Regions from separate parts of the Paenibacillus sp. ov031 genome, predicted to be linked through region 3. Evidence: riboswitches for the same ligand, from Rfam matches in the RefSeq annotation. Region 3 holds a riboswitch; each other region holds the start of a gene.
What was found. Region 3 has a riboswitch for thiamine pyrophosphate ahead of BUA17_RS21620 (ABC transporter substrate-binding protein). Riboswitches for the same ligand answer to the same signal wherever they lie in the genome.

Region 1: it holds a riboswitch for thiamine pyrophosphate, as region 3 does, so the genes downstream of both, thiC (phosphomethylpyrimidine synthase ThiC) here and BUA17_RS21620 (ABC transporter substrate-binding protein) in region 3, are expected to answer to the same signal.
Region 2: it holds a riboswitch for thiamine pyrophosphate, as region 3 does, so the genes downstream of both, BUA17_RS22295 (ECF transporter S component) here and BUA17_RS21620 (ABC transporter substrate-binding protein) in region 3, are expected to answer to the same signal.

Annotation. Positions count from the first base shown of each region.
Region 1 covers NZ_FRDO01000005.1:59,944-63,228, reverse strand. Annotated here, with positions in the region: gene BUA17_RS20615 (IclR family transcriptional regulator) at 330-1,073, shown strand; TPP riboswitch at 1,191-1,304, shown strand; gene thiC (phosphomethylpyrimidine synthase ThiC) at 1,664-3,285, shown strand, end outside.
Region 2 covers NZ_FRDO01000006.1:15,347-18,631, forward strand. Annotated here, with positions in the region: gene BUA17_RS22285 (radical SAM/SPASM domain-containing protein) at 1-89, shown strand, start outside; gene BUA17_RS22290 (pectate lyase) at 453-1,121, shown strand; TPP riboswitch at 1,435-1,545, shown strand; gene BUA17_RS22295 (ECF transporter S component) at 1,787-2,380, shown strand; gene BUA17_RS22300 (ABC transporter ATP-binding protein) at 2,381-3,285, shown strand, end outside.
Region 3 covers NZ_FRDO01000005.1:283,404-286,688, reverse strand. Annotated here, with positions in the region: gene BUA17_RS21630 (ABC transporter permease) at 1-409, opposite strand, end outside; gene BUA17_RS21625 (thiamine-binding protein) at 409-699, opposite strand; gene BUA17_RS21620 (ABC transporter substrate-binding protein) at 923-1,963, opposite strand; TPP riboswitch at 2,185-2,297, opposite strand; gene BUA17_RS21615 (NAD-dependent epimerase/dehydratase family protein) at 2,443-3,198, opposite strand; gene BUA17_RS21610 (VOC family protein) at 3,216-3,285, opposite strand, start outside.

The DNA.
Region 1 (3,285 bases), 220 kb from region 3:
GATAACAACGAGACGAACAGAGCGGATAAATGATTTTTCTGACTACATATGAAGCAAAATCTTAATTTAATATATCTTTATCGTATGTTCCAATATAGTCAAAGTCAATTGATTGAGGCCATTTGTTACGCAATTGTTATATAGTTTTGAAGATATATGGGTAACATTTCCTTAGGGTGCAAATTGCAGGGGATTCTAATTTATAAAAAGAAAATATTTACAAATATCCCTATTCCAAATGGCGCTTTTTGGTTTACAGATGAGACCGTTTCTCATATAATTTATGTAACCAAGTTTCATGTGATGAAACATGAGGAGGGCAACTTGCCATGGAAGACCGAAAGTTAACCGTCCGGGCTGTAGAACGGGCGCTGGATATATTATTGTGTTTTACAACCCGCAGTGATCTGGGGCTCACGGAAATTGCGAGCCAGATCGGTCTGCACAAAAGTACAGTCCATCGTCTGATGGCTACTTTGGAGGACAAGGGGTTTGTGATCCGGGATGCAGCAACCGAGAAGTATCGACTCGGCATACGTATCTGGGAACTGTCTGCCCATATGTCTCGCAGCGATGATCCTGCCATTTTGCTCCTTCCTGCGATGGAGCGGCTGAGAGATCGACTGGGCGAAACCGTGAGTTTATATCTGCGTGATGGCAGTGAGCGGATTCGAATTCAAGCCGTACAGAGTGATCAGGCGATTCGTCGTGTAGCTCCGGTGGGCGTCAGACTTCCGTTATCTGTGGGAGCATCCAGTAAAGTGTTAATGGCTTTTGCCACCGAAGAGGACCGCGAAGATCTGATGAATGGACCGGAATGGCCGGTATTTATCGATCCCAAAGTATATTTGGCCCAGATGAAAGACATTCTGGAATATGGCTACGCAACAAGTTATGAGGAGCGTGAACCAGGAGCCGCGGCAGTATCTGTACCCATCATGGATCGGAAAGGCAACATCGCTGCTGCTCTGTCGGTATCCGGGCCTGTTAGTCGCCTTTCGCAGGAGACGTTGCATGAATATGCACCTGTACTGAAGGAAGCTGCTACACAGATGGGACTTATGTTATCCTGATTTTATGTTCTGGAATATAAAGGTTGTTTTTATGATTCGGTTGCGCTACTCTGTAATGGACGGCCCAACAGGGTCAGCAATTGAATATGAATTTGCGGCTTAAATGCTGCAACTTGTTAACGTTACTGGGGGAGTCCGAATTGTCCGGACTGAGACGGAATCGCATGAGATTCTGGACCCTTTGCACCTGATCTGGATCATACCAGCGTAGGGAAGTAATCGGCGATACGACCACGAACACCGTATAATGTGACCTATGGATGGACTCCGTTATGGAGTCTCTATAAGGTATGTTATTGGTGATGGACATAAGCCGGTTCCCTTGGGAACCGGCTTTTTTTATACAGTAAACAGGCGGAAGCTGGTGTCAGATCTGCTTTTGGATAAAGGGCTGGGTGCCATTGGCGAGCATTGGGTGTAAACCTTTTGCTTCGACTGTCTGTATTAATTGAAGTGTATGTCCCTATTTTGTGTGGTATGGTCGCTCTTCCTTTTTCTATGTTGTGGATGATTTGGACCCGTGAGCAAGCATTTCAATCCAGGCAATCACTAATGAGGAGGAGACAAGAGCGATGAGCACAGGAAACCGAATGATGGGACAGGACAAGCAGAATCTGCAGTTGGCAGAGGAAAAAGGTACGACAGGACGGGTTCAGCCCTTCCCGGGCAGCCGCAAAGTATACATTCATGGCTCACGACCGGACATTGCTGTACCGGAGCGCGAAATTGCCCTTCATGACACCAATACTCCCCAAGGAGTGGAGCATAACGAACCGCTGCGTGTTTACGATACGAGCGGACCAATGACCGATCCTGGATTTCATGCCGATATCCGGGCAGGGCTGCCAGCGCTGCGCACCCGCTGGATTACGGAGCGTGAAGATGTTGAAGCCTACCAGGGAAGAACGGTCAAACCGGAGGATAACGGATTGAAACCAGGAGGGAAGCGAACTGGAGCCGAGAAGTATCCAGGCTTGCGTGCTAAACCATTACGTGGACAGGCAGGGCGCAGTGTGACTCAGATGCATTATGCACGGCAGGGAATGATCACGCCGGAGATGGAGTTCGCCGCTATTCGTGAGGGTGTGGAGCCAGAGTTTGTGCGGCAGGAGCTAGCGAGTGGAAGGGCCATCCTGCCGTCGAATATTAATCACCCAGAGAGTGAGCCGATGCTGATCGGGCGTCATTTTCATGTGAAGATCAATGCGAACATCGGAAACTCTGCGGTATCCTCCTCCATCGAGGAGGAGGTGGAGAAGATGACTTGGGCCGTACGCTGGGGATCGGATACGGTGATGGATCTTTCCACAGGCAAGGACATTCATACGACCCGCGAATGGATCATCCGCAATTCACCTGTACCGATTGGAACAGTACCGCTCTATCAGGCGCTGGAGAAGGTCAATGGCGAAGCAGAAGCACTGACATGGGAGTTGTATCGTGACACGCTCATAGAACAGGCAGAGCAGGGTGTGGACTATTTTACGATCCATGCAGGTGTGCTGCTGCGATATATTCCGCTGACCGCCAAACGTATGACGGGCATTGTGTCCCGGGGCGGGTCCATCATGGCAGCATGGTGCCTTGCGCATCATCAGGAGAATTTTTTGTATACCCATTTTGAAGAAATCTGCGAGATTATGAAAAGGTATGACGTGGCGTTCTCACTCGGAGACGGACTGCGTCCAGGAAGCATCTACGATGCTAATGATGAAGCCCAGATGGCGGAACTGGCTACGCTTGGTGAACTAACACAAATCGCCTGGAAGCATGATGTGCAGGTGATGATTGAAGGTCCGGGACATGTGCCGATGCACAAGATCAAGGAGAATGTCGATCTGCAAATGGAGATTTGCAAGGAGGCGCCGTTCTATACGCTGGGGCCGCTGACGACCGATATCGCCCCAGGATATGACCATATTACCTCGGCGATTGGGGCGGCGATGATCGGCTGGTTTGGCACGTCGATGCTCTGTTATGTTACGCCAAAAGAACATCTGGGCCTGCCCAATAAGGATGATGTGCGGGAAGGCGTTATCGCCTACAAGATCGCTGCTCATGCCGCTGATCTGGCGAAAGGTCACCCACGTGCCCAGCGGCGGGACGATGCGCTGTCCAAGGCACGGTTTGAGTTCCGCTGGAGGGATCAGTTCAACCTGTCACTGGACCCGGAACGTGCGCTGTCCTACCATGATGAGACGTTGCCGGCAGA
Region 2 (3,285 bases), on a different contig from region 3:
CCAACAATCTGTTCTATGGTTTCTCTAAACGCGAAGCCGTGGAGGAATTATGTCGGAAGTGCGGATATCGTCAGCGTTTTGGCGCTTAAAGCGTAATTTAATAAATAAAATGAGATTCAAAATAATAGAGATCACGTTGTCTGGAAACAGATGAGGTGGTCTTTCGTTTTTTTAGAAGATAAAGGACCATATAAACATAGATTACGAGTTGTAAATGAAGCATACCCGAAGTTGAGATCGGCACATTACACAATGGAGTACGATGCAAAAAATGCCGAGAACACAGGCATACTGCTGTCGTTTCTATATCTAAGCTAATGATTATTATCGTAACATCCCTTTTTTGGTAGGATCAGGGTAGGTTCCGAGCCAGAGGTGCACCTCTGATAGGTTCCTTGAGGACAAGCTTATGCTTGTACGCCAATTCATCAGAATAAGGGAGGATTTAAATTATGAAAAAAATGTTGACGTTGCTGCTGTCTGCGGGTCTGGTCGCTTCATTGTTCGGTGCAATTCCAGCTTTTGCTGCACCTACTGTTGTGAACTCAACGATTATTGTAGCCAAGGGAGAAACTTTTGATGGCAAAGGCCAAACGTATGTAGCCAACCCTTCCACCCTGGGAGATGGATCTCAAGCGGAAGATCAGAAGCCGGTATTTCGGTTGGAGGCAGGCGCCACGCTCAAAAATGTGATTATCGGTTCACCTGCAGCTGACGGTGTTCATTGTTACGGTAACTGCACAATTTCAAATGTGATTTGGGAGGATGTCGGTGAGGACGCTCTGACTCTGAAATCAGCCGGAACGGTTAACATCACTGGTGGTGCAGCTTACAAGGCCTATGATAAAGTATTTCAAATGAATGCAGCCGGAACGATTAACATTAAAAATTTCCGTGCAGACGATATTGGCAAGCTGGTACGTCAGAATGGCGGAACAACCTTCGCCGTGAACATGACGCTCGACAACTCAGACATTTCCAATGTCAAAGATTCTATTATGCGTACGGACAGCAGTACATCGCAAGGGAAAATTACAAATACCCGTTACTCCAAAGTACCGACCTTGTTTAAAGGCTTTGCATCGGGCAAAACAAGTCAATCCGGGAATACTCAATATTAAAACAGAGCTTACCGGTTCTCAATAATTTTCCTCTAAAGGATATGAAGCATAACAATTAAAGGGGATGTCCTCATGAATATGACGGGGACATCCCTTGTTCGCGTTATCTTGGTCTAATGAACCTGGCACACATTATTCGCTCTCATTTGCACCTTTCTGAGATGTAACGAATTACAGAGACGTTATTTCTTGAAGCAGAGGTATATGGCGCATAAATGAAACATATAGTTAATCACTCTTTCTTCTAGTTTAAACTGATTTTTTCTTATCGGGATTGTCACAAATACCCATGTGTTGTACAGTAGAAGCAATGAAATAAGTGAACCGGGTGCTCAATGAAGTTGGGCTGAGAGAGCGGCCTTGTGCTGCTGACCGTATATCTGATCTGGGTAATGCCAGCGTAGAGAACATGAATTTGCGATGAGCAATGGTAAGCGATAAGGGATAGAACATAAATGTCAGCGTTTCTTGGTTGCAACGGGATTTTTCTGATGTGACGGGGATGGTGTCGTTTGTTTTCTTCTTTCTCTATATCTGCCTAATGCGTTGCATCGTGAGAATTGTAAACTGTGCGTATGGCCTGCCTGTGAACCGGGGAGGCTTTTTTTGTTTGTTTTATTGTTTATTTTATAAATCAAGGGAAACAGAGGAAGGAAGTAGAGAACATGTCAACAGCAGTAGGCAGCAACAGATTGAAGTTAACCGATATTTTGGTAACAATTGTGATTGCGGTAGTCTTCGGGGTGATCTACAAAATATGGGGACCTACATATGATCTGATGAAGCCATTCGGCGTTCATGCGGAGCAGATGATTTACGGCATGTGGTTTATGGCGGGCACCTTTGCCTTTGTAATCATTCGTAAGCCGGGTGTAGCCATTCTGGCTGAAGTTGCGGCATCCACGGTGAGTGCTTTTCTCGGAAGTGAGTGGGGCATGTCGACACTGGTATATGGGCTGCTGCAAGGGCTGGGTGCAGAGATCTTCTTCGCCGCATTTCTGTACCGGAGAAGCAATCTGTTCGTCACCTGCCTCGCGGCTATTGGTGCAGCAGCGGCTTCGCTTGTACTCGATTATCAGTATGGGTACATTGATTCCCTCACAGCTTGGAACTACACGCTGTTTATCGGATTCCGCTTCATTGGAAGTATTCTGATTGCGGGTGTATTCACCTATTATCTCGCCAAAGCGCTGGAGCTTACAGGTGTAACACGATCCCTTAGACCGGTGTCGAAGCAGGATTATGAGGCGTTGGACTAGATGAATGAAGTGAAGAATGTGCAAGCGGTAGGTGTTACGAATCTAAGATGTAAGTTCCCGGGAGAGAAGGCCTTGGTGTTTCAAGGCTTGTCTCTCTCTGTGCGTCAAGGGGAGAAAGTGTTGTTGCTTGGACCAAGCGGCTCTGGCAAATCAACCTTGCTGCAAATTCTGAGCGGTCTGATTCCGCGATCTGTGGAGATTCCGATGAAATGTGATGACATTCAGGTGCCTGAGCAGCCCGGTATTGTTTTTCAAGATCCGGATACCCAGTTCTGTATGTCATATACGGATGAAGAGATTGCTTTTGTATTGGAAAACCGGAATATTCCACGCGAGCAGATGCCTGCTCTTATCCTTCGATATCTGGAACAGGTGGGGTTATGCTTTGAACATAATCGAACACTCATTCAATCCATGTCACAGGGCATGAAGCAGCGTCTTGCGATGGCTTCGATTCTGGCCATGGAGCCAGACGTACTCTTTTTGGATGAACCAACGGCACTGCTGGATGATGAAGGAACCTCTCAAGTATGGGAAACGGTGAAACAGATTGCACAGGACAAAACACTCATTATCGTAGAACATAAAATTAATGAAATCGTCGAGTGGGTGGACCGAATCATCGTATTGTCGCCTGAAGGAAAGATTGTGGCAGATGGCCCGGCGAATCAGGTGTTTACAGATGAGCGGAATATGCTCAGGGAATACGGAATCTGGTATCCAGGAGTTTGGGAAGAGCGAGGGCAGACGAAAGCACAGACGTTGGTCACAGGAGAGTTTATTCGTTATGGGGCAACAGAAACTGAAAGTATGGATAACAAGGAGGAGCGAGCTTCTGCGCAGCCCCAACCAGCCCTGGAAATGCAGCAATTCACCGGATGGCGCGGAAAAACACCTTTCATTCA
Region 3 (3,285 bases):
CTACAGCCACCGGGAAGAAGCAGACCAGGATGATGGTAATCAGTTTGGGCAGCAGCCCAAATCCGAACCAGATCAGCAAGAGCGGAGCAAGCGCAATGGTCGGTATATTTTGACTAAGAATAAGTAATGGATAGAGTGCAGATTTCAAAAATGGAATCAGATGCAGCACCATCGCAATCAGTAATCCCACGAGCGTACCTGCTGCAAATCCTATTAATGTCAGCTGGATTGTTGCCGATGCATGCATGCCAAGTCGCTCGGCCTGGGAGGCTGCTTCATGGGCGATGTCCGAAGGCGCAGGCAGCATCCATTTCTCAATATGGAACAGGGAGACGGCTCCCTGCCATATCGCTATAAAGAGAATAACCGCCACAAAGGGCGGCCATACGCTTTTCCAATAGGCATGCATTAGCGATATTTCTCCGTCAGGGTGTCCATGCTGAAGCCACTTGGGCTATGGGCGATTTTGATCTGTGAGATGATGCTTGGGCTGCCAGCTTCCACGAGAACTTCGTGCATTTTGCGGACAACCTCCAGCAGTTCCTCTAGTTCTCCCTCCATCGTGGTATCGAGTGGATTAACCTGATATTTCAAGCCGGACTGCTGAATAACTTCAATGGCACGATCAACGTAAGGATAGGAATTTTCGCCATTTGGCGTTTTGGGAATGACTTGAATGCTAAGTAGTGTGCTTGCCATGAGAGATCACTTTTCCTTTCGAAATATATAAAATGAACTAATGACTGTTACACTTGCCACTTCGATGACAGAATAACCTTCCAATCGCTGTTATCCCCAGATTTTTTTGATTCCCTTCTCCAAAGGGAAAATCCGGTGATAAAGGCGAACGCTTCGCTTTTTCACGTTATTTCTGTCCTCTTCGTCATCGTGTAAATACTAAGTTCGTTTTATATGGATAATTTTATTGGGGTAAGAACTCGTTTGTATATGCTTTGGATACATCTACCTGCTCATCGAGCAGTTTTTTGCTAAACATCCAATCCGTGTAGTTCTGCCATACTTCCTGCTTTTGCTCACCCCAGCGTGGTGCGTCATCCTGATATTTTGGACTCAGCCACTTCTGGCTTGCGAGTACAAGATCCTTATCCAGATCCGGTACGGCCTTGATCAGAATGTTGGAAGCTTCTTCAGGATGATCGATTGCATATTGATATCCTTCGGAAGTCGCTTTCAAGAACGCTTTAACCAGCTCGGGATCGTTCTGAATCGTCTTTTCATTGGTAACGAGTACAGGTGTGTAGTAGTCCAGTGAATCGGAATAATCCTTCACATACAGCATGTCGATCGGTTCCCCGCGCAGTTCGGCTTCGATACCCGTCCATGCGTAGAAAATCCAGGCAAAGTCGATATCGCGTTTCACAGCGGTGAAGAAGTCTGCATCGCCCATGCTAATATTTTTTACTTTGGATACATCGGCGCCTTCGCCTTCCATAATGGATTGCATCACAGCTTCTTCCACCGGGGAGCCCCAGCCACCATAGGTTTTACCTTCAAAATCTTTGGGGGATTTGATGTTCCGGTCCACCGGAGCGGCAAATCCGGACGTGTTATGCTGAATGACTGCAGCGATGGACACGAGCGGTACGCCCTGTGTGCGGGCCTGGGTTACACTCTCCTGATAACTTACGCCAAAAGGCACTTCGTTCGAAGCTACCATCGTATCCGCGCCTCCGGCACCTGGCTGTACAATCTCGACATTTAAGCCTTCGGCTTTGTAAAAACCTTGATCTACAGCCGCATACAGGCCGGTATGATTCGTATTTGGTGTCCAGTCCAGCACCACTTTAATATCCTTGAGGGCTGCGTTGTCACCTTCATTGCTGTTTTCGGTGTTGCTGCTGCCATTTTCTCCTGAAGGTGCAGCTTCTTTGCCGCCACATGCGGCCACAGCCACAAGTAGTACGCACAAGAGCATTAGGCCCATCATTTTACGCCATCTCATCTTCATTTCTCTCCTTCATGTTGTCCGGCCAGTGGCGCGGGGTACTCCTTGGCTTCATATCCAAGCTTCTTGCATAAATCGACAGATTTATACCAGCTATGATCCGGATGACGTCACTTTTTTTAGCTCTCTGGCTATATAAAAGAACATTAAAAAAGCGCCCCGTTAATCCGGGACGCGTGCAGGCGTTAGAGATGTGGCACTCAGCAAAGAGGCTGGGCCAATTCGATATACTCCGATTCCTACGCTGGCATGATCCAGATCAGGTCTAAGGGTCAGTATCTTGGTGGGATACACTCTCAGCCGGCCTATTCCGACTCCCCTGGGAAACTATGAAGTTACGGGCATTACTAGGTGTAATTATAGGCCAGAGGCCCACGCATGTCCAGTCAGGAACTGGATAGGGGCACGTATGAATGAATCAAAGAGGCCATTATACATGCGTATAACGACCTCTCTAGATGTGTGATTTTCAACAATTATCGTGGCGAATCATATAAGGAAATCTGACTGAGTGCAAAAGCATCGGATTTCGGGTCATAGCCTACCTGTTTCTGAGTGGTTTCCAGATTCAATCGTTTAAACCGATTATTCGAGATCCCATGCAGTATGGTGAAGGGCTCCAGATCTGTAGTTGTAATTGCTTTGAACATCAAATCACACAAGTCAGCCGGACTAATATACGCGCTCATATCCCTTGCCTCCAGCGCGGGTCCATCCGGTTGGAAATCATCATATGCACCTATACGTATTGCTACACTTTGTAAACCTTCGGTATATGCAAAATAGGAAGCGAGCGATTCACCAAAACATTTGCTAACTCCGTACAAATTCCGTGGGCGTGTCGGCATGTCCGGATAGACTTGAGCATCAATGGGATACCCCTCGATCGTCTGTGCACTGCTTGCCAGAATGACTCTCCGCACACCTTGGTCCTTAGCTGCACGGAATACATTAAATGTACCTTTGATATTGATGTCCAACAACGATTCATAGAATCCGGCATGCGGGGAAGGATCTCCCGCCAGATGTACAACCACATCCATGCCTTCGCAAGCGTGCTGACAGGCTTCGGGATCTGTCACATCAAGTGTCATGATCTCATGGCTTGTCCCTTGATACGTATGCAGTCTGTCGATATTCAAATCCGTTAGTCGCAGGTGAAATGCTTCTGACAAGTGTTGGGACAAGTCACGTCCAATTTTTCCGGCTGCGCCGGTAATTAAAATGTTCATTAAATCAGCTCCAATTCTTAGCGCTGGAAGAACTCAATCCATTCCTTCTCGGGTCCATAGATGAAGAAATAACGGTAACCGTTAGGC